DNA from 2 places in the Paenibacillus sp. SN-8-1 genome. Region 2 is predicted to be linked to the other one. Evidence: riboswitches for the same ligand, from Rfam matches in the RefSeq annotation. Region 2 holds a riboswitch; the other holds the start of a gene.
The links. Region 2 has a riboswitch for thiamine pyrophosphate ahead of ACRRNK_RS21305 (ABC transporter ATP-binding protein). Riboswitches for the same ligand answer to the same signal wherever they lie in the genome.

Region 1: another riboswitch for thiamine pyrophosphate. It lies ahead of thiC (phosphomethylpyrimidine synthase ThiC); the one in region 2 lies ahead of ACRRNK_RS21305 (ABC transporter ATP-binding protein).

The regions. Positions count from the first base shown of each region.
Region 1 is NZ_CP194782.1:342,860-354,757, forward strand. It holds gene ACRRNK_RS01785 (MarR family winged helix-turn-helix transcriptional regulator) at 71-502, opposite strand; gene ACRRNK_RS01790 (amidohydrolase family protein) at 660-1,970, shown strand; gene ACRRNK_RS01795 (UvrD-helicase domain-containing protein) at 2,238-4,586, opposite strand; TPP riboswitch at 4,980-5,090, shown strand; gene thiC (phosphomethylpyrimidine synthase ThiC) at 5,193-6,962, shown strand; gene ACRRNK_RS01805 (hypothetical protein) at 7,205-7,354, opposite strand; gene ACRRNK_RS01810 (M4 family metallopeptidase) at 7,447-11,718, shown strand.
Region 2 is NZ_CP194782.1:4,347,315-4,359,212, forward strand. It holds gene ACRRNK_RS21280 (DUF2524 domain-containing protein) at 58-240, shown strand; gene ACRRNK_RS21285 (winged helix-turn-helix transcriptional regulator) at 342-707, opposite strand; gene ACRRNK_RS21290 (MFS transporter) at 835-2,052, shown strand; gene ACRRNK_RS21295 (hypothetical protein) at 2,193-2,489, opposite strand; gene ACRRNK_RS21300 (ferritin-like domain-containing protein) at 2,765-3,235, shown strand; TPP riboswitch at 3,322-3,424, shown strand; gene ACRRNK_RS21305 (ABC transporter ATP-binding protein) at 3,593-4,315, shown strand; gene ACRRNK_RS21310 (ABC transporter permease) at 4,312-5,130, shown strand; gene ACRRNK_RS21315 (ABC transporter substrate-binding protein) at 5,255-6,280, shown strand; gene thiM (hydroxyethylthiazole kinase) at 6,335-7,129, shown strand; gene thiD (bifunctional hydroxymethylpyrimidine kinase/phosphomethylpyrimidine kinase) at 7,234-8,058, shown strand; gene thiE (thiamine phosphate synthase) at 8,045-8,728, shown strand; gene ACRRNK_RS21335 (GyrI-like domain-containing protein) at 8,735-9,217, opposite strand; gene ACRRNK_RS21340 (helix-turn-helix transcriptional regulator) at 9,252-10,217, opposite strand; gene ACRRNK_RS21345 (YiiG family protein) at 10,526-11,518, shown strand.

The sequences.
Region 1 (11,898 bases), 600 kb from region 2:
ACTCCCCCCAGTTCATAACCCTACTTGGGACTATGAATTCCCCTTCGCTATTTGAAGAGCATGCAGTCCATTATCGTAAGCGTTCATTAACTTTGATCAATATTTCCTTTAGGATTTGCTCTTCTTCCTCAGTAAGGACCTGCACGATTTCTTCCTCCACCTTTTGGAACGAGTCTTGAAAGTCCTCGATCAGTTCAATTGCTTTTGGCAAAGCATATATATTTTTTTGCCGTTCATTATTGGGCGGGATTTTGCGCTCGATGAACCCTTTCTGTTCTAGACCTTGAAGCATGCTTGTAATGCTGGCTCCACGTAAGTGAAATCGATCTGCAATATCCTTTTGAATAATATGATTATCTTGGTTCTGGTAAATATATTCGATTACTTTTCCTTGTTGAGCGTTTAAACCCAGCTCTTTTATACTCTGGTCCGCTCTTTTCTTTAACTTAAGACCGATAAGCTGAAACAGATCCAGATAAGGCGTACTCTTTCGGGATTGCATAACTATTCCTCCTGTGATTGTTAGGAATCTAACTGTAAGCAACAAAACTATACAGTGATCTTAGCAGCTTGTCAAACGATTGTTAGTTTGTTGACAGTTAGGGAACTAACGATTATACTTCGGATTGTTGGTCCACACACACTTAGGAGGAATTCAAATGGAAAAGGCATCTCAAAACACGGCTCTAGAACAAGTTACGGCGATTACAAATGTACGTATCTTCGATGGAGATCAGATTATTGCATCTAGACATGTTGTCATACAAGGGGAATCCATTATTTCAGTGGGCGGAGAAATTCCGGCAGATGCAACGATTATCGATGGAGGAAATGCCACTCTTATGCCTGGTCTGATTGATGCGCATGTCCACACCTCAATCGGCGGATTACGAGATGCCTTGAAATTCGGGGTTACAACAGAACTTGAAATGAACGGCGATTTTACTAAAAGAGGGCGCGAGATTCAGTTGAAAAATGTGAATGACGCCGCCGACGTCCGTTCTGCTGGCACAGCGATCACTGCTCCAGGTGGACACCCGGATGAATTACTGCCGGATGGAGATGAAATACCGGAATTCGTATTAAAGGAACTAGAGAAGTTATCGGAAGAAGACCGGGAAGCGATGCTGGCTGCATATGCGCACGATCACGAGGAAATACCGCAAGTGACAACGGTGGAAGAAGCGATTAAACATGTGCATACTCAAGTGGAGAATGGAGCCGACTATATTAAGATCATGATTGAAGAAGGAACGGTTATGGGTGCACCTGGCCTGCCTTTACTTAGCGACGAGATTTTAAAAACAGCCGTGACAGAAGCACACAAGTTCGATAAGCTGGTCATCGCCCATGTTCTGACAGCTCTTTCATCGCAAGAAGCCATCGAATTTGGAGTCGACGGTTTGGGGCACTTGTTTATCGACAGACCTGAGAACACGCCCGAATTAGTGAAGTCCATAGCAGAATCAGGTGCCTTTGTTACACCGTGCTTGGTGTTGAATTCATCGATTATTGGAAATCCGGCATCGGAATTGGCAAATGATCCACGTGTTCATTCCAAGTTAAGTCCGGAGTGGATCGATATTTTGAACTCAAGCTTCAATACGTTCCCGCAAGGCAATATGGAGAACAGCTTTAAGAATGTGATGGACCTTCACCGTGCCGGGGTTGATATTCTGGTAGGAACCGATGTTGCGCCGGTTCCCGTTCCGAACCTTGGCGGTCTTGCTCATGGTGCCAGCGTACATCATGAATTGCAATTGCTGGTTACAGCCGGGTTCACTCCGATTGAGGCGCTTCAGTCGGCTACCTCGAAACCGGCTCGTCGGTTCGGTCTACATGATCGTGGCCGTATTACCGAAGGTACGCGTGCTGACCTTGTACTGGTCCATGGCGATCCGACAACCCATATCTCGGATACCCTGTCCATTAAAGCCGTATGGTTCAAAGGTGTACAAAAACTGAACTAATCAATTTACTCTTGTAATAATATGTTATTTGCAAAAAAGATCCACTTTTGTGGCAGGTACTTTACTTCTTGAACTAATCTGCTGTTCGTCTTTGTAATGAAACTGCCCTATAGTTGAACAGGATGCGTGTATAGGTAACAGCCCTCTAAGTATGGACATCATTCATGTCCGTACTTAGAGAGCTGCTCGGTCTACTATGTTAGTCTGTCTACGAAGTGGCCGGAAGCGGCGTAGCCTTCCGGCAAGGCAAGCGTGGACGTGCCGCGGTCAGACCGGCACGTCCTTGCGTCCCCTGTGCATGGGCTTCCCGCACAGGGGGCAGGCCTTCGCGGCGAGGCCATGGTCCCTCGCCGCAACCCGGGTCCAGGCGATACAGCCTGGACCTTGGCACAGCCAGGCGGCGACGCTCTCCGTTCGCTTCGCCGCCGCTGAACTGCCGCTTCGGGCGTGCGAAGCGCCCGAAGATCGGCTCCCGCTGCGGGCGTAGCCCGAGCCCGCAGCCACTTCACTTCGAGCCCGCGAAGCGCTCGAAGTGGTGACCGTGCCTTCGGCTGCCTCTCCGCCGAAGGCCGAGAGCAGAAAGCGGGAGACGGCCGCTTTCTTGCCGCGGTACCTTGCGGGGGAGCTGATGATCAGCTCCTCCTTGGCGCGGGTGATCGCGACGTAGGCAAGCCGCCGCTCCTCTTCCAGGGCGGCGGTGCCTTTGGAAGCACCGCCCGCTTCGGGATAAGCGGTGTCCTTCATGCGGTCGGCCTCGATCGCCGAGCTGTGCGGCAGACTGCCTTCAATGGCGCCGATCAGCATGACGACCGGGAACTCCAGACCCTTGGACCGGTGAATGGTCATCAGAGCAACACGGTCCCCTTGTTCCCGGGATTTGTCGCTGCTCTGCTCCCGGCTCTTCTGGATCACATCACTGATGAATCCAAGGAAGCCTGCCACCGTATCAAAGCGTTCAGCCGAGGCCTCCAGCTCGTCCAGCATTTCCTTAATCATTTCCTTGTGCTGGGTCAGCAGCTTCCGCTCATCCGCCTCGACATAAGCATTGTAGAATTTCTCCCTCATTAGGGAGATGGCCGCCGCAGGCCTCATGGACGATAGGCTGCGGATCAGCTCCAGCCTGTCCTGGATCTTGGCTAACTGGAAGTCCTTCAGCCCGGACAAGGTCAGCAGATGAACTAGCGGGCCTTTCTTGGCACGAATCGATTCCTGCTGGACAATATGGGACATTCCCCGTTCCCGGTTAATATAGAGGGTCGGCAGCACACTCTCCATGGCGGTGAAGTCGCGCCGGTTGAGGCCAAGTCTTAAGTGGTCCACCATCGGAAGAACAAGGGCATTCTCATAGAGAAGTTGTCCATCTCCATACTCAATATAAGGGATTTCACGGATCATAAGCTGTTCCAGAATGGCCCGGTTGTTGCTGGTTGCCCGGTAGAGAACGGCGTAGTCCCCGTAAGTTCGCTTACCGGCCCGGACCTCATGCTCGATACGGTCCAAGGCTAGCCGCGCTTCCTCGTCACTGGAGAGCGGGCGCGTGTACATCGGCCCTGACGCACCTGATCTTACAGCCTCCAGTGTCTTACTTCTGCGGTGCTTATTGTGCCGGATCACTTCATTGCCCAGACCGACAATCCGTGTGCCGGAGCGATAATTGATATTAAGCGTGATGACTTTGGCCTTAGGGTAAGTCTTCTCGAATTCCAAAATATACTCGCTGCGGGCCCCATTAAATGAATAGATCGTCTGATCATCATCGCCAACCACCATGAGGTGATCCTGCGGGGCTGCAATCATTTTGACCAGCTCATACTGGAGATGATTCGTATCCTGAAATTCATCCACCATAATATAACGGAAGCGGTCCTGAATGGTGCGCAGCAGGGCAGGACTTCCCTTCAGCAATCGGTAGGCCAGGATCAGAACATCGTCGAAATCCATCTTCTCGTGATCGAGCTTCCACTGTTCATACTGCATAAGAATCCGCTTGGTCTCCCGCTCGGTCACACTATCTTCGGGTATGTAGGAGATATCAATCAGATTGGTCTTATACGATGAGAGCATAGACAGCAGGGTCTCTGGCTGATAAGCATCCTGGAGGCCCATCTCCCGCATCATCTGCTTGAGCAGGATGTGCTGTCTGCGGGTCTCGCTCCAGATCTCCAGTTCATTGCCCTGCCTGCGTATCAGCTGCAGGAAGTAGGAGTGGAACGTCCGTGCCTGCAGGAGGCGGATATCCTGTGGATGAATGCCGGGCAGAACGGCAATCCGGTCCCGCATCTCCTGAGCGGCTTTGCTGGAGAAGGTGAGCAGCAGGATTTCCCGCGGGTCTACACGTCTTACCGAAAGCAGGTAGCCAGTGCGGCAGATCAAGACTGAAGTTTTGCCGGACCCGGCTCCGGCCAGGGTAAGCAGCGGCCCCTTGAAATGACGTACCGCTGCAATCTGCGAGGTGTTCAGCAGAATACCGCTGGCTTCCAGCGTACGGAAATAACCCGCATCCGGATCGCTTGTGCCGACAATTTCGCGGCTGGTCCTGGCAGCGGCCATTCTGGCTTCGGGAACGCGCTGCTGAGCCGCGCCCGAGGGTATTTTATTGAAAATGGATTCTCCCATCAAATTCACCTTCATTATTCGTTAACGTAATCGAATACATATTTTAATTCAGCTTAATAGCATACCTCTATTCTTCCAAACATACAATAAGTAGAGCACTGGGAAGTGTGGCAAAAACGGAGGTTAGCCGACCAGGGTTCTGGAAAATTCAGCATTTTCGGTATATGATTGTAAATCTAGCATGGTTAAGTTAAGATGGTATATAAGTTGAATTAAGAATTACTTATAGGCAAGAGTGTGAAATGATTCTGGAGAAGCATAGCGTTCGCCTTTGCTCTCGGACTTCTACCTTTATAACCTCTATTAAGAAGTCTGAGAGCAACAGCGATCGTAAGAACATTTCACACGGCTGACTAACATGTAAATCAATAGTTCAACTTCTATACCGACAACTGCATATCAAGCGGGAGCTCAAGGTTTTGGGCTGAGAGGGTAGGAATTCCACTATCGACCGTTATACCTGATCTGGGTAATGCCAGCGGAGGAATTGAAATGGACGAAGTCTGTCTAATTCAAGAGACCTTTTATGTTAATAAAGAGGTCTTGTTATGTCCATTTACACGCTCGGCCTTTCTCGGATAAATCACAGAGGAGGCTTTTTTTGTTATGACCAAAGAGACAATTCAGCTTCAAACTTCTGCCCTGCCGGGCAGCCGCAAGGTGTATGTGGAAGGCTCGCGCCCGGATATCCGCGTGCCTATGCGCGAGATTGCACTCAGCCCCACTTCAGACAGCTATGGCAGTCATGAGAATGCGCCGGTCCGCGTGTATGATACGAGCGGCCTGTATTCCGATGCCGAGGCACAGACGGATATTAAGAAGGGGCTTCCTGAGAACCGCCGGGCCTGGATTAGGGAGCGCGGGGATGTGGAGGAGTATGAAGGAAGACAGATCAAGCCGGAGGATAACGGCTATCTAACCGACGATCCAAGGGCGAATACACAGCAGTTCCCGGATTCAGGCAGACGTCCGCTTCGGGCGAAGCCGGGCCATAATGTAACTCAGATGCACTATGCACGTAAGGGGATCATCACACCGGAGATGGAGTACATTGCGATCCGCGAGAATGTGTCAGCCGAGTTCGTGCGTGACGAAGTAGCGCGCGGCAGGGCTATCATTCCTAACAATATCAATCACCCGGAGAGCGAGCCGATGATTATCGGCCGGAATTTCCTTGTTAAGATTAATGCCAATATCGGGAACTCGGCTGTGGGCTCTTCTATTGAAGAGGAAGTGGAGAAGATGACCTGGGCGACCCGCTGGGGCGCGGACACGATTATGGACCTATCTACGGGCAAGAACATTCATACCACCCGGGAGTGGATTGTCCGCAACTCTCCTGTACCGATTGGAACCGTACCGATTTATCAAGCCTTGGAGAAGGTGAATGGCAAAGCCGAGGACCTGAGCTGGGAAGTATACCGCGATACGCTTATCGAGCAGGCCGAGCAGGGGGTAGATTACTTCACGATTCATGCTGGTGTGCTGCTGCGCTATGTCCCGCTTACGGCGAAGCGCCTGACCGGAATTGTCTCCCGCGGCGGCTCGATTATGGCGGCCTGGTGTCTGGCGCACCATCAGGAGAACTTCCTGTATACGCATTTTGAGGAAATCTGCGAGATTATGAAGGCCTATGATATCGCCTTCTCGCTTGGCGACGGCCTTCGCCCGGGCAGCATTGCGGATGCGAATGATGAAGCGCAATTTGCGGAGCTTGAGACGCTTGGGGAACTCACGAAGATTGCCTGGAAGCATGATGTGCAGGTGATGATTGAAGGACCGGGCCATGTGCCGATGCACCTGATCAAGGAGAACATGGATAAGCAGCTGGAAATTTGTGATGAGGCTCCCTTCTACACGCTCGGCCCGCTGACGACTGATATTGCGCCGGGGTATGATCACATTACTTCAGCCATCGGCGCCGCCATGATCGGGTGGTTCGGAACTGCCATGCTGTGCTATGTAACCCCGAAAGAACACCTCGGTCTGCCGAATAAAGAGGATGTAAGAGAAGGCGTTGTCACTTACAAAATAGCTGCTCACGCCGCTGATCTGGCTAAAGGCCACCCTGGCGCGCAGGACCGGGATAATGCGCTCTCCAAAGCGCGCTTTGAGTTCCGCTGGAGAGATCAGTTCCACCTCTCGCTCGATCCGGAGCGGGCGATGGAATATCATGACGAGACCCTTCCTGCAGAGGGAGCCAAGACGGCTCACTTCTGCTCCATGTGCGGCCCGAAATTCTGCAGTATGCGGATTACGCAGGATATTCGCCAGTATGCGAAGGAGAATGGACTAGATAGCGAAGCGGCAATCCAGGAGGGAATGGAAGCCAAGTCGAAGGAGTTCAAGGAGACAGGCAGCGTAATCTATAAATAAATTCAATTCATAGAAGAGCCCGAGGGGATAGTGATCCCGAGGGCTCTTTTGCTTTTTATCGTGTCGAAATATTTGATAACATCGAAGAATCCTATAAAAAGTGGCTGCAAATTCGATATAATAGATAAATAGGTTAAGAGAATAGGATTTCTGGTTCATTTCGTGACGACGGGATTGAAATAGAGTAAGGAGAGCTTCTAATGCATCCGTCTAGTCGTCTATATAAAACGCAGTTAAGATCTTTACATTTTGGGGTACGCCGTAACTACAGGAAATGCTTGGACTTTCGGCCGCTGTTGTCTCCAGATTTTTTGATTTATACCGCTTTGCGGATAAAATCCGGAGACAAAGGCGATCGCATTCGCTCCTACAGTTCCAAGCTTTCCCTCCATTACGTCTCTCCTGCATGTCACTTTTCTAACTGCGTTTTATATAGATCAATAGTCTACTAAAATATAGCAGGGAACGAGGAGGTAGCGCGGCCTTGAAGAGCAACAAATTCACTAGGATGATCATGGTGATGCTATCCGTAGTCTGCATCTCGAATGGAGCTTGGGGGATAGGCACTGCTCAGGCATCTGCCGGGGATGAGCAGATTGTCTTGCAGAAGAGTACGAATGAAGGGCAGCAGGCTGAGGACAAATCCCGTTTTTACAAAGATATAACATCGCCAAGTCTGTCAAGCGACAGCTCGGTAATGAACTTTTTGAAGGAGAATAAGGAGCTTACGGGATTAACGGATCCGCAGATGAATCTGAAGCTTATTGATAAGAGACAGGATGATGGTACCGACCAGACCCATCTTCTGTATCAGCAGCAGTATCAAGGGATTCCGGTATACGGCAAGTATATGCGGGTTCACCTTGACGAGAACAAGCAGGTCGAGGAGGTTGCGAGCCGTACTGAGCCAGAAGCGGCGGTTATGCCGGACCATCTCACAGCATCCATCAGCGCAAGTCAAGCTGTAGCGATCCTCAAGCAGTGGATTGAAGATCAGGAGGGGACGAAGATTAGCTGGAGTCCTGTGAATCTTGGTCAGAAGGCGCTTAATACCTCGGCACCCACGGCCAAGCTAATTATCTATCCAGCCGAACAAGGATACCGTCTCGCTTACGAGGTAGACGTGAACTACCTTATGCCCCATCCCGGTAAATGGACAGCCTATGTCGATGCCGAGAACGGCACTATTCTTAATGAATACAGCACTTCCTATCAGGCAAGAAGCATGAATCCGTCCAATATGACGACGGGTGTCAGTACAGGATTCAACGGGGATACGAAATCGCTAAATATTTATAAAGAGCCTTCCACGAGCAGATATCAGCTGCTGGATATCACCAAGCCAATGTGGCAGATGTACACGGATACCGATCGTGGTGTATTCACCTTTGCTTATAACGGAACGGATAGCTCTGGCAGCATTTACTATAAGAATGTTGAAAGTTCTACTACGACTTTTACGGATCGTCAGGCTGTAGACGCTCACTTTAACGCGGGCAAGGTCTATGACTATTATTACAACAAGTTTGGGAGAAACAGCATAAGTGCTCAAGGCAATTCTATTATCTCGATTGTCCATATTCCTGATCTATGGAGCACTACCAATCAAGGCGGAGCCTGGGATAATGCCGCGTGGTTCGGGGGGTACATGCTGTACGGGGATGGAAGCGGGTCCTCTAGAGGAGGATTTGACTGCTTGTCCTGCGGACTGGATGTTGTTGCCCATGAAATGACGCATGGCGTGACTGAGAAGACGGCGAATCTGGAATATCAGAATCAATCCGGCGCGCTCAATGAGTCCTTTTCCGATCTGCTGGGCGCATTAATTGAATCAAATTATGATCCCGGCGATACCAAGTGGTGGTTAATCGGCGAAGACTTAAGGCTGGATCACCGGGCACTGCGGAATATGAAGACTCCGGGGGATCCGGCCGTTCTCTCACCCCAGCCGGATCAAATGAGCAAGTATGTGTACCTCCCCAATGACAGTACCCATGATAATGGGGGCGTGCATACGAACAGCGGGATCCCCAATCGTGCCGGTTACCTCATGGTGGCCAATCTGGAGCCGCTTCTGGGTACAGCTGGCGCCAAGGATGCAGTTGCTTCCATGGCTTATGACGTATTAACGAATTATCTTGTGCCTAACTCGAATTTCGTGGATGCGGCGAACGGGTATGAAAGTGCCGCACAGAATTATGTGAAGGCTCATCCTGAATATCAGTATACTAGACAACAGATTATCCAGGCGGTGACAAGCGCCTGGAATTCGGTAGGCATTCAGGCTGCGGATACCGCGGCCCCTGCCTTTGCCCAGGGATATCCGCGTATAGGAACGGTGACCGATGTGTCGGCTGAAGTGGTTCTGAATGTGGATGAAGCGTCCAAGGTATATGCCAAGGTTCAGCCGGCTTCTGATCCCGCACCAACCCTAGTGGATCTCAAGAAGTCCGCTTCCCAGTACATTGCCGCCTACCAGGATCTTACGCTGACCTTCGGCAATCTGAATCCCCAGACGTCCTATGCTGTCTATCTGGCAGCCTACGATACGACGGGGAACGTAAGCAGCGTTCCGGTGAAGGTGTCGTTTGTGACTAAGCAGCAGGTTAAGCCTGTAGATACGACAGCGCCAGTATTTGCGAGTGGTTATCCAAAAGCAGGCGTCGTAACGGACAACTCTCTTCATATGTTGGTGAAGACGGATGAGAACGCGTCTGTATATGCCCTGCCTGTTCCGGCAGGTCAGTCCAAGCCGACCCTTGAAGCACTGCAGCAGCTTGCGCCTTCGAATGTATCAGCGGGTCAGGAGGCGGATCTGTATTTCGATAAGCTCAGTCCGGATCAGGATTACATGATTTATTTCCTGGCCAAGGATACGGCTGGTAATGTTCAGGCAAGTGTTACTGGAGTACCTGTTCATACGGCGGCTCAGTATGCGGGACAGCCCGTCCTCACTGTGCTGAATCCTGTCATTCAGGAGGATTTGAGCAATGACGGTACCGTATCCACAGCACAGTCCCTGTATGTAGACCACGGAACATTTGTTCAGGATATGACAGGAGGGATCGTGCTCCAGGGACTTCCAGCAGGTCTCGGTTATGAAGTTATGAGAAGCAGTGATCAGCTGGTGCTGATTCGCTTCACGGGCAAGGCCCTTCGCCATACGAATGCAGACGATGCTGTAGTTACAGTGAAGGTCAAGCCTGGATACATTACGGGTGTGGCTGCGGAGATGACAGCAGGCGTCTTCACCCTCGACTTCATTGATCCGGTATCTGTTCCAACAGACCCCGCAGGTGGATCTGGCGGGTCAGGCTCTGGTGACGCTGGGAGTGGAGGTTCCGGTGGAGGCAGTACCTCCGGCGGAAGCTCTGGTGGTGGAAGCTCTGGAGGCGGAGATAGCGGCTCAGGCGGAGGATCCTCAGGCAGCAGCGGCGGAAGCTCGGGAGGCAGTTCCGGCGGAGGCGGCGGTGCGCCCGAAGCTCCAGAGCAGCCGGGGACTTCAGCAGGAAACGGTTCTTTCAAGGATACAGCATCAGGTTTTGAATATGTACCTGCTTCGGATGAAGTGAAGAGCACGCAGCAGGGAGGACAGCGGGAAGCGGTGCTGAACGTGACTGCTGATACAGTCAATAGTGCAATGGGGCGGATGTCTTCAGCAGATAAAGTCTGGTTGATTAGGCTTGATAACGAAGCTGACTCATGGAAAGTGACCTATCCTCTTAATGAGCTGAAAAATGCCCCAGCTATACCAGGTGCAGGTATTGAGCTAAGATCAAGTGCGGGAAGCTTTACGCTGCCGTTATCAGTACTTAAGCAGGGCGTGGTAACTGCTCGGACGGGAAGCTCGGCCGAAGGCTGGAGAGTTGAGGTTACAGTCAAGCGGGCCGATTCAGCCGGGAACGCCCAGTGGAGCCAGGCAATCTCCAAATCAGCAGCAGGTAACCTGATTCAGCCGGCCCAATTCGAGGTAGCCCTGACAAACAATGTCCAGAAAGTGATGCTGCAAGATTTTGGCCGGGAGTATGCCGCTCGAACGCTAAGGCTTCCTGCAGGTATTACGCAGAACTGGACCGCGGTTACCCTCGGCGCGGATGGGGAGCTTCTCTTTGTCCCAGCTGTAAAGGTAAAGGAAGACGGCTATGACGCCGTTCAAATTCTAACTACGCATACCAGCCTGTATGGTATTGTTGCAGCCAGCAAAAGCTTCAGTGATCTTACAGGCCACTGGGCAAGAGCGGATGTTGAGCTGCTCGCTTCCAAGCTTCTGGTAAAAGGCGTATCTGCAAGCAAGTTCGAGCCGAACCGTCAGATTACACGGGCAGAATTTGCAACGTTAATGGTACGTGCACTCGGACTGAGCTTGACACAGAATCAGTCGAGCTTCGTGGATGTTAAACCTGGGGCTTGGTACGCAGCTCCAATTGAATCGGCTTATCAAGCTGATCTGATCAAAGGAACAGGTGCTAATCGGTTCAATCCCAATGCCCCGGTTACCCGGCAGGAAATGGCCGCGATGCTCGGATCTGCAATGAATTTGCTGGGCAGGCAGGCGGCAGATGGCGGAAAGGGAATTGAAATCTTTAAGGACCGGGGTACTGTAGCTGCCTGGGCAGTGTCGTCGGTGGATACGGCTGTCCGCGCGGGATTACTTCAGGGAAGCGGTGGTCTGTTCAGACCGGGAGCGGCGTCTACCCGGGCAGAAGCAACGGTGGTTCTGAAGCGCCTGCTGGTGTTTGGACAGCTCATGGAGTGATTTAGAGTAGTCCTTTAATATAAAATAGATACTAAATTTATAAAACGGCAGGTCCCCGGATTATCGGTGGCCTGCCGTTTTGGCGTACTTAGAGGTGGTACTTCAATTTTCGTACGTAAAAGGATGACTTCCTTGAACTACACAAGTAAGATGTCTGTTCATGCTGCATCCCAGCGGAGT
Region 2 (11,898 bases):
GCAGTGAAATTCTCCATAATAGGGAGGTATACTTTAGGCCCGAATGGAGGATTCGCCATGATTGATAATCTTGAGAGCAGCTACAACTGTGCGAGTGCGGGAGACGATCTGCATCAGCTTAAGCAGGAGCTCGCTTCCTTGCGCGCACAGGGAATACAGACCGAAGAGCAGCAGGAGACCCTCAATCGGCTGGAGAACCAAATTTCGTTCATCCTGAACAAATGCGGCATTAACCATTGATCCGTAAGGCTCATCAGCAAGCATATAAGCCCTCCTTCACCTAATGGTGGAGAGAGGGCTTATTCCAGATGTGAGGAGCCCCGCAACATAGCGGACCCGGTTCATTTATTCAAAATACTATCCTCAAGCACCGCCGACTTATCTCCGTACTCTTTAATAATATGCTTCTCTCCCCAAGAACAGAGGGAATCAAGAATCCCCTTCAAGCTCCAGCCATACTCGGTGAGCTCGTATTCAACCCTAGGGGGAACCTCATTATAGCTGATACGATTCACGATCCCATCGCTCACCAGCTCTCTGAGCTGCTGAGTCAGCATCTTCTGGGTAATGCCTGGCATAAGCTGCTTAAGCTCGCTTGTCCGTCTCTTGCCATGCGTCAAGTGGCACAGGATCACACATTTCCACTTCCCTCCAATAACCTCCAGGGTCGCTTCTATTGAAATATTATATTTCTTGCGGGCTTCCATCCTTTATTCCTCCAATAGTTACTTTTTGGTGACTATATAACTTGAAAGTACGTACTGTTCATTTCAATCCAGTTCATACATAATAACATTTGCCGTTTGGCAATGACTATACTTAGGAGTGGATGAAATGTCTTTAGATAAAAAAAGAAGCACTTTCGCGCTTCTAGCACTGGCAATTAGCGCTTTTGCTATTGGAACGACGGAGTTCATCAGCGTAGGGCTGCTGCCTCTAATCGCAGATAATCTGCACATCTCGGTCACCCTTGCCGGGCTGACCGTTACCCTATATGCGCTCGGAGTCACCTTCGGCGCACCTGTACTAACTTCTTTGACCTCCGGCGTACCGCGCAAGACGCTGCTGATGTGGATTATGCTGGTCTTTATCGCGGGCAACAGCCTTGCCGCAGTCTCAAGCAGTATTGCACTGCTGCTTACCGCGCGGGTTATCTCCGCGCTTGCCCACGGGGTATTTATGTCGATCGGCTCTACGATTGCCGCTGACCTTGTGCCGGAGAACCGCAGAGCGAGCGCGATCTCGATCATGTTCTCAGGCCTGACCATTGCCACCGTTACCGGGGTCCCGCTGGGGACATGGATCGGCCAGCAGCTCGGATGGCGGGCCGCGTTCGTGGCCATTGCTGTTGTTGGTATTATTGCCTTCATCGCCAATGTGATCCTTGTTCCGGCGGGTCTTCGCTCAGGAACCCGGACGCCCGCAAGAGAGCAGCTGAAGCTGATTACCAATGGACGTCTACTGCTCTCCTTCACCATTACGGCACTCGGCTATGGCGGGACCTTTGTTGTCTTCACCTACTTGTCCCCGCTGCTGCATGACATCACCGGGTTCAAGGAAGGAACCGTCGCCTTCCTGCTCCTGCTCTACGGCATCGCTATTGCTATAGGCAATGTGATCGGCGGCAAAGCGGCGAACCGGAACCCGATCTCCGCCCTGTTCTACATGTTCGCTGCCCAAGCCCTGATCTTGTTCATTCTGATGTTCACAGCACCCTTCAAGGCTGCGGGCCTGATCACGGTTCTATTCATGGGCCTCTTCGCTTTCATGAATGTGCCTGGTCTGCAGATCTTCGTTCTGACGCTGGCCGAGCGGTATGTACCGAAAGGGATAGATGTTGCCTCTGCGCTAAATATCGCCGCTTTCAATGCAGGCATTGCGCTTGGAGCTTATCTGGGCGGCATCGTCACCGAGAAGCTCGGTCTGATTCATACAACCTGGGTCGGGGCCTTGATGGTGCTGGCCGCGGTACTGCTGACAGGCTGGAGCCGTGCGCTGGAACGAGGCGACCGTCCAGCTGTGCATACTTCCATACCTGAGCCTGGCTGCTAACTTTGACGGCAACCTAAAGACCCTCCTTGCGGCTTACCCGCAGAGGGTCTTATTTCATATCTGATTCACAGGAGGATGAAGCCAAATTTTGTTCTACCCAAGCAGCAGCTTGTACCAGTCCCTTTGCTCCGATCCGTGGATCAGGTGTTTTTGCGAATAAGAGCATCCAGCAGATCACCCACACTGACATTCCCGAGCTCATCTGCAATTCGATCTGCCTTCGTCTTCCTTCTAATGGACCCTACCAATAAGATCTCCACTCTTTGGTCTTTGTCAAGCAGAACGGAGTTAACTTCGAGCACATTCGTAAGCAAACCGACAACCACTGCGATCTGTTGGGGGGATAATCTGGCGGAGGGATTGTTCTTCTTTTTCCCATTGCTGCCATTGCCATTACTGCTCTTAGTCCCATTTCCGCCGTTACTGTTATTCCTCACGGACCTCTCCCCCAAAATTTACACTATAATTGTAGTTCCAGCCTCCTCACCTGCTTTACCGAGTCCCATTGCGAAAGCGGTGAAAATAACAACTACCACTATCGTAGTTATTATAATTTTACTGTTCTCATCATCCATATCTGGACCACCTTATCTTTAAATCTATCCTACTTCATCATATGACAGCATCTTCAGGAGGTGCACCCCTCCGCCCAGATGTGAATACGCTGAAGCACAACGTAAGAACTATTTTGAATGAGGCGGTGTGATTGATTATGTATTATCAACCTTTTGTGATTCCCCACCCTGCAGCTTTTCGTTCCTTGACCTATTCCCGTAACAGTGACATGGTAATTCAGCTTATCAGGGAATCGATCCAGGGCGAACGGAATGATGAGCTATTCTATGACGCTCTTATAAAAATGGCTCCTACTCAGCAGGAGAAGGACGTTATTATCAGTATCCGTAATGATGAAAGAAAGCATCGGAAAATGTTCCGCACCCTGTACACCCAGTTAACGGGCATGGCTCCTCCAGCAGGACAGAATGAACCGGCGGAAGCGTTACCCGCAAGTTATCTGGAAGGGATCGAAAAGGCACTCATGGGGGAACTAAAAGCATTTGAGAAATACCGTACGATTTATTTAAATATTGACCCGCAGTACCGCGACTGGATATTCGAGATCATGACCGATGAAATTAAGCATGCGTCTTATTACAACTGGCTGTACGCCAAGAACAAGTAATGGAAGTTGAGCGGGTATTTGAGCTTCTTCCGAATTGTGGTATATTTAATGCGTTAATTGTCAACTGAAGAAAACCTCATACATTTGTATTTCACTAGGGGAGCCTGCCGGCTGAGACGAAGCAACCACTTCGGACCCTTGGAACCTGATCTGGATCATACCAGCGTAGGGAAGTGAAGCGCCTATGAATTATTGTTTTGGTTCATGAACTGAACAAGGCTAAGGCCCTTCATCCTTTTACGGAATGAAGGGCCTTTTTAGGTATTCTTCAAAAGGAATTTGTTTGTACAGGAGGTCATCTTTATAAAGCCATTATTATCTCTGAATCATCTGTCTTACTCTTATGAGTCCTCCTCCGTGTCTGGACGGACGCCAATTATTGATCATCTGTCCCTGAAGGTCCATCAGGGGGAATTTGTATCCCTCATCGGCCCAAGCGGTTGTGGCAAAAGCACACTGTTCAGGCTGATTGCCGGCCTGCTTGAGCCGACAGACGGAGTCATCAGCTGGACGGGCGGCGAGGTGTCAAAGCGTCTCGGTGCCATCTCCTATATGCCGCAGCAGGACCTGCTGCTGCCATGGAGAACCGTCAGGGATAACTGCCTGCTGCCCTGGGAGCTGAAGAAGAACCGGGCGGGCGGACCGGAGCAGCTTGCCTTCGTCACGGATATGCTTGAACGGTTCGGCCTCGGCCGCTGGGCGGATGCCTATCCCCATGAGCTGTCAGGGGGGATGCGGCAGCGGGCCGCCTTTCTTCGGACGCTTGCCGCAGGCGGCGACCTGATGCTGCTCGATGAGCCATTCGGGGCGCTCGATGCATTGACCAAGCGGGAGATGCATCACTGGCTGCTAAGTCTGTGGGGAGAGCTGCAGCGAACTATCCTGTTCATCACGCATGATCTAGAGGAAGCCCTCCTGCTGAGCGACCGGATTCTGCTCATGCCGCGCGGAGGAGGCGCTCTGGAGGAGATAATCGTAGATCTCCCGCGTCCCCGTCAGCCCGGAGTGCATGCCACGGCGCGGTTCCTGGAGCTCCGAATGGAACTTGAGCAGCGACTGACAGGAGATGTATTCCGATGACAGCCTTCGTCCATAACCTTCACAAGCTGCTTCGGGGCTACGGCCCGTTCCTGCTGCTGCTCACCTTAATTATGATCCTATGGGAATGGCTTGTCCGCGGCGGAGCTGTTCCCGCTTTTATTGTGCCGGCTCCGAGCTCCATCGCGGCGGCCCTGATTCATAACCGGACGCTGCTGCTGGGTACGCACCTGCCGGTCACGCTGGGTGAAGCGGCGCTCGGATTCGCCCTGTCTGTCCTGCTCGGAACCGGCCTTGGCACCTGGATGCATATGTCCCGCACGGTGGAGAGAGCCGTGTATCCCTTTGTCATTATCAGCCAGACTCTCCCGCTTATTGCCTTGTCTCCCATCTTCATCATGTGGTTCGGCTACTCGATCTGGAGCAAGGTTGCCGTGGTCATACTCACCGCCTTCTTCCCCATCGTGGTGGGGGCTTATGATGGACTGCGAACTGGAGGACAAGGCTACAGTGATCTGCTGCGCACAATGGGCGCGAATCGGCTTCAGCTGCTGCTCAGGCTGCAGATTCCACTTGCACTACCTTCCTTCTTCTCGGGCCTAAAGCTCTCCGTGGTCTATTGTGTCATCGGAGCCACCATCGGAGAATGGCTCGGCGGAAGCAGCGGGCTTGGCTACTACAGCCGCCGAATGGCAGGGAATCTGCAAAGCGATAATCTATTCGCGGCTGTACTCCTATTGTCCTTGCTTGGCTTGGCCCTGTTCCTGGGCGTAGCGCTCATAGAGAGGGCCATTCTCAGCCGGGGCGGCTTTGCTGCCCTGACGGGTCGTAAGAGTACCCGTAAGCGGAATACTTAAATATATCGATTGAACTAAGGATTACATACGCCCGCTCCCTGCTGATTTCACAGAAATAGCAATACTACCTACGTTAATCTCTTTAGTTCATTCCATATAACTACACTGAAAAGAGGTTATATTCATGCACAAATCCATTAAACTTTCCCTTCTGCTGCTCTCCCTCCTGTGGGTGCTTGGCGGATGCAGCTCCGGTTCAGGTACCGGGCAGCAAGTGGCCAATTCATCAGCCTCTCCCAAGGCAAAGCCGCTGCAAAAACTCAGCATCATGCTGGACTGGTACCCGAACGCGGTTCATTCCTTTTTGTACGCAGCCAAGGAGAAAGGCTACTTCGCCGCCGAAGGCCTGGATGTCGATATCCAAATGCCCGCCGATACGAATGATGCGCTAAAGCTGACTGCCGCCGGCAAAGTTGACCTGGCTCTCAGCTACCAGCCTCAGGTCTTGATGGCCCGGGGAGAGCAGATTCCTGTTAAGTCGATTGGAGCCGTGGTCAGACATCCCCTGAACCACCTGATGGTAGCTGGGGACAGTGGCATCACGCGCCCCAAGGACCTTGCCGGCCGTACGGTGGGCTTCTCCTCCATTCCGCTCTATGAAGCCATGGTACGTACAATGGTCAAGCAAGATGGCGGAGATCCCGATTCCGTGAAGCTGGTCGACGTCGGCTTCGACCTGATTCCAGCCCTGTCCACCGGACAAGTGAACGGGTTAATTGGCGGCTTCATCAACCATGAACAGCTTCTGCTTCAGAAGGAAGGGCATCCGGTCACTTCCATAGATCCCACCAAATTCGGTGTGCCGGACTATTACGAGCTTGTCCTCGTTGCAAGTGAATCGGGGCTCGCGAATAAGCAGGATGAGCTGAAGAGGTTCATGAAAGCCGCGGCGGAAGGCCAGCGCTATGTCAGCGAACACCCGCAGGATGCTCTGAACATCCTGATGAAGCACGAAGACAGCACTTCCCCGCTGGATGCGGATATTGAGAGCCAGAGCCTGCATATTCTGCTGCCGCTTATGGACGCGGGAGACAAAGCCTTCGGCTATCAGGATCCGGATTCATGGGCCCGGGTGGAGAAATGGCTGATGGACAATCGGCTGCTTAAGCAGACCGGCGTAAAGGCTCAGGATGCTTTTGTTAACCTATAGACCGGGACTCCCGGTCGGCGCTGTCCGCGCACTTAATCCTAAGGAGGACTTACCATGAGTTATTTATCCAAAGTACGGGAGCAGAACCCCCTGATTCACAACATTACGAACATTGTCGTGGCCAACTTCTCGGCCAACGGGCTGCTGGCACTCGGTGCCTCGCCGTTCATGGCGGACTCTCACGAAGAAGTCTCCGATGTAGCGCAGATGTCTGGGGCAGTCGTTCTGAATATCGGCACACTGAATGAATATGTCATTCAGTCCATGCTGCTGGCTGGAAGATCGGCTAACCAGCATGGTGTGCCTGTGGTGCTTGATCCGGTAGGCGCCGGAGCCACAGCCTACCGCACAGAGGTAACCGCTAGGCTTACCCGTGAAATCAAACTAGCGGCCCTGAGAGGCAACGCGGCGGAGGTCGCGAACGTGGTGGGCCGGACCTGGATCAGCAAAGGGGTAGATGCTGGCGCGGGTGATGGCGATGTCATCGGCATTGCCGAGGAAGCCGCGGCCAAGCTGGGCTCCATCGTAATTATTACCGGCAAGGACGATGTGATCGCGGACGGGAACCACACCTATATCGTAAGCAATGGTCATCCGATATTGACCAAGGTCACGGGCACCGGCTGTCTGCTGAGTGCCGTGGTTGGCGCTTTCCTCGCTGTAGGGGGAGACGCCAAGACCGATGCTGTTGCCGAAGGCATCTCCTTCTATGGCGTGGCCGCCGAGCTTGCATACGAATTAACGGAAGGAAAGGGGCCAGGCAGCTTCCAGAGTGAATTCCTGAATCAGCTGGCGGTTCTCACCCCGGAACAGGTTCAGGCGCGTTCCAGAATTGTTAAGTACAGATAGCAGGGCAAATAACAGACTATAGAATATGGGCAACAGACAACTGACAACACACAACGCTCAACAGCTGGCACATAACAGATAAACAAGAAGGAGGTCTTCAGAATATGAGCATCGCAAAAGCATTGACCATCGCCGGCTCCGACAGCGGCGGCGGGGCAGGAATCCAGGCGGATATCAAGACTTTCCAGGAGCTTGGTGTCTACGGCATGTCCGCCCTTACAGCGGTCACCGCACAGAATACACTGGGCGTGCAGGGGGTCTATCCTCTTGAACCCGAGGCGGTTGCACGCCAATTAGACTCAATTGGCGAGGATCTAAGGCCGGATGCGGTCAAGACGGGCATGCTGTTCAGCCCGGAGATTGTCCGCATCGTGGCGGACAAAGCCGCGCAGTACGAGTGGAAGAACCTTGTGGTTGACCCGGTGATGATTGCCAAGGGCGGAGCCCCTCTTCTACAGCAGGAAGCCGTACGAACCGTGGTTCGTCATCTGCTGCCGCTAGCGCTCGTTGTCACTCCCAATATTCCCGAGGCGGAGCTGCTTGCGGATATGAAGATCACAACCCTGCAGCAGCGGGAGGAAGCGGCAAGAAGGCTTACACAGACAGGCACCCGTTATGTGGTCATTAAAGGCGGACATGCCGCTGAATCAGAGCCTGCGGTTGACGTTCTCTTCGACGGGCATGACTTTATCTACCTGGAGAGCCCGCGGATTCCTACACGGCATACGCACGGGACTGGCTGTACCTTCTCGGCTGCGGTTGCGGCAGGACTGGCACAAGGACACACGGTCACGGGCGCGATTCGTACCGCGAAGCTGTTCATTCAGGCAGCCATTGAGGATGGCCTGCATATTGGCGGGGGACATGGGCCTACTAATCATTTCGCCTATCAGCAAAGAAAGCGGGGTGCGGGAGATGGCGGACAATAACCGGATTTCTTCCTCAGCAATACGGAATCTGCTCAAGGTCTACTTCATCACAGGCAGTGTGAACTGCCGTCTTAGTCCTACCGAAGTGCTGTCAGAGGCGCTTGCCGGGGGGATTACGTTATTTCAATTCAGAGAGAAAGGGAAAGGAGCCTTAACAGGACGCGGGAAGTTCGAACTGGCTCAGAACCTGATGCAGCTGTGCCGGGCACACGGTGTACCTTTTATCGTGAACGATGACCTGGAGCTCGCAATAGCTCTGGATGCGGATGGAATTCATGTAGGCCAGGATGATACTCCAGCCGGCATGATCCGCCGCAGACTCGGGGCGGGCAAGATCATCGGGGTCTCCGTCCATACCCTGCAAGAAGCACAGCAGGCCACCCAAGACGGCGCGGATTATCTGGGCGTTGGCCCAGTCTACCCGACCTCCTCGAAGGAAGATGCCCAGCCTGTGAACGGAACGCGGTTAATCGAGGACCTGCGATTGCAGGGCATAGATATCCCCTTGGTCGGCATTGGAGGCATCACGCTCTCCAATGCCGCGCCGATCATTGCCGCTGGTGCGGACGGCATCTCGCTGATCTCCGCCATTGCGCAAGCAGATCAGATCAGCGAAGCGGCGCGGGGATTTGTGAAGACAGTGGAAGAAGGATTGCGGCTGCGAGGATAAGACGGTTTATTTTACAGCGATATAGATCTGTACTACCGCATCGTCAGGACTCATATTACGCGCGTCATACAGCTCGTAATCCCCGGTGTACGCCCGCTGCTCCTCGGAGTTCTGAAAGTATGACCAGATCCGGCCCCAGGCCTCTACCACAACCTCATTTACCGGCCCCCGGTTCGAGGTGAACACCATGTACTTAGCCGCTGGTACAACTGCTTCTTCCAGTCCACTGAGGTCCGCGGATTCACTGCTGCTCAGCTCATGGCCGATCAGAAGCGTATAGGCTCCAGAAGCGTCGCTCTCATAATCCGTATACAGGGCATAAGTCAAATGGGGATTCTCTGCGTGAATCCGCTCTGCGATCGAGCTCTTGAAGTAGGCATCCCACAGCCCCGGTATTTGGCCGTTAGGCCCGGCCTCCTGGCTGTTGGTGGTTCGGCAGCTGATCCCCGCCAGTCTAAGCTCATGTCCGTGTATGTATTCTTGACTCATCTCTCATCCTCTTTTCCATTGATTTAAATTCATTCTACCTCGGAAAAGTGGACATCTGTGTGTCCGGGTTCGGATATAGGTTGAGAATTCTTTGAACCCGGCTGCGGATTTCCTGCGCGGCCTCGATCGGCTGCTCGATACGAACCTGCTCACCAAAGCTGAGGATCATCCCATAGAACCAATCATCTACCGGATATGAGCCCTCCATCCTTATCGTTCCATCGGGAAGCTGCGTAATCAGCTCAGGAGCAAACATATCCTGAACCCGATACCGAACTTCGGGACTGAAGATCAACACCACTTCCCGTTCGGTATGTCGGGACCATTCCTGATCCCATTCATAGCGATCCAGCGAAGGCGTCTCCCGAGGTACAAACAATTCTTCCAGCAGCTCAAGGTCTTGGATACGGGTTAAGCGGAACATCCGAAATTCACTCCTCAGTCTGCAGAAAGCATGCAGATACCATAAGTGCCCTTTCAGAATCAGGGAACAGGGCTCTACAATCCGCTCGGTCTGTGCTCCATGCATATTACTATACCTGAACCTGATCAATTGCAAACTCTCTATAGCCGACTTCAGCAGGCTGACCTTCGTCTTGGCGCCGGGACCCTGCCCCCAAGGATTGAAGTCAAATACCATCCGGGTGCCATGACCGGACGCCTGCAGATCAGACCTGCTGAGCAGAGTCTGCACCTTCTCCAGCAGATTGTCGATGTTCTTGTCCTCGAAGGCAGTCCCCATACCCTTAATGGCAGCAACAACGGAAGTTATCTCATCCAGTGTAAGGAACTGGCGATGAATCGTATAATGCTCCATGATCTCAAAGCCACCTGTTGTTCCCTGATGTGCGGCAACAGGGATTCCAGCTTGGCTTAACGTATCCATGTCCCGGTAAATGGTCTTGGTCGAGACTTCGAACCTGTCCGCAAGCTCAGCAGCACTGACTCGTCCACGGTTCAGCAGCAGCACGGTTATAGCCAGCAAACGGTCTATTTTCATAGCAATCCTCCTCTATTCCCGCGTTCGATGGTTGGATCTATTTGGGGATTGAAATCTTACTGGTTTCATTTCTACTTTACTTCAGGTTTTTAGTGCGGAGCAATCTTGAATAGACATCCATAACCCTGAAAGAGAGGGCTCCGCGCAGCCCGGAATATGTACTCTAACCTCATTTTGCATCGAAATGACATTGTTCCAAATTTTGCTACTCCAGCCTCAAGACCTATTTACCAAATCATTCTAGAATTCAATAGATATGTTCCACAGAAGAAAGGAACGATAAATTACATAATCGGAGGAATCACTTTTTGAGAAAACTATCATTCTTTATTGCCATTATCATGTTTGGCGCCATGTTGTCCGCTTGTTCCGCCAGTTCATCCACCGTGGATCGAGGGGCTGCGGGCGTTACGCCGGGCGAGAGCAAAAAAATCGAGAAATACAATGCGTATGTGGGGCTCAATAACTTGATGACGGGCCGAATCAATGAGGTTCTGGTTCATTATTTCGAGAAATTCGGAGCTGAAGAGCAGCCTGTAATCGAGAAGAACCTCAGCTTCATCATGCTCGGCGTTGCAGAAACTGAGCGGGAAGTTATTGATAAAGCAAGCAGTTATACCGCAAGCCAGCCTGCCTTTGCGAATGTCGATCCAGTAGTGATCCAACTGACACCGGTCATCAAGGATCTGTTGTCCGTCCTGGACAATATGAAAGCCTACTATGATAGTAAAGGCTACGTGGATGATAATTTTGCAAAAGGAAAACAGCTGCATGCCAAGCTAGTAAGTGCCAATACCGCTTACGAGACTGTCGCCAAACAATACTTCACCGCTTTGCAAAAATTGGATAACGAGCAGCGTCAGGCTGAACTGCAAAAACTCAAGAATTCAGATCAGCAGATCAGGTATAATGCCCTGAAGTTCATGATTGATGCCGAGGCTACGGCCATAGAAATGGATGAGCAGGGAATCACCGCCCGCAATGTGCTGAAGCTTGATATGGAGAAGTTTAAAGCCAAATACGACATTATGACTGAAGACTTGAATGCGCTGTTAACAATCGCAAAGGACAAAAAACGAATACAAACAGAAGGGTTTAACAGCTTCAGTATCCAGAACTATGTTGATTCAGCCACTGAGGCAAAAGCGGCCGCATCGAAAATCATTGAACGCATCCATAAGAAGCAGCCTGTATCTGATTCTGACCTCAATGGCCAGTTCCTGAATACTACGGACGGTACACCTGAGAACTTCTATTATCAGCTAAGCAAGGCAGTAGAAAGATATAATGAAATGAATTAAGCCTATCTATATAAGTTGATCTACTGATTTACATGCTAGTCAGCCGTATGAAATGTTCTTACGATCGCTGTTGTTCTCAGACTTCTTAATTGATTTTTTGATGGTAGAAGTCTAATCACAAAGCATATGCTTCCGATTTAGCTTTCTTTCAGAATCATTTCACACTCTTGCCTACAGGATTCTTAAATTCAACATATATAATGATCGCTCTTTCATAATGGGTCTCGCTAACGAATAAGCCTTATCCGCGTTCCATTCGCGGATAAGGCTTGTTGCGTCCTTGAGCATGCCGTGGGGTACTACCACAGCTTTTAGTCTTAGAGTCTTTGCTGTTCGCAGCAGTGAAGGCTCTATTTAATTTATGCAGACAAGTTCAATAT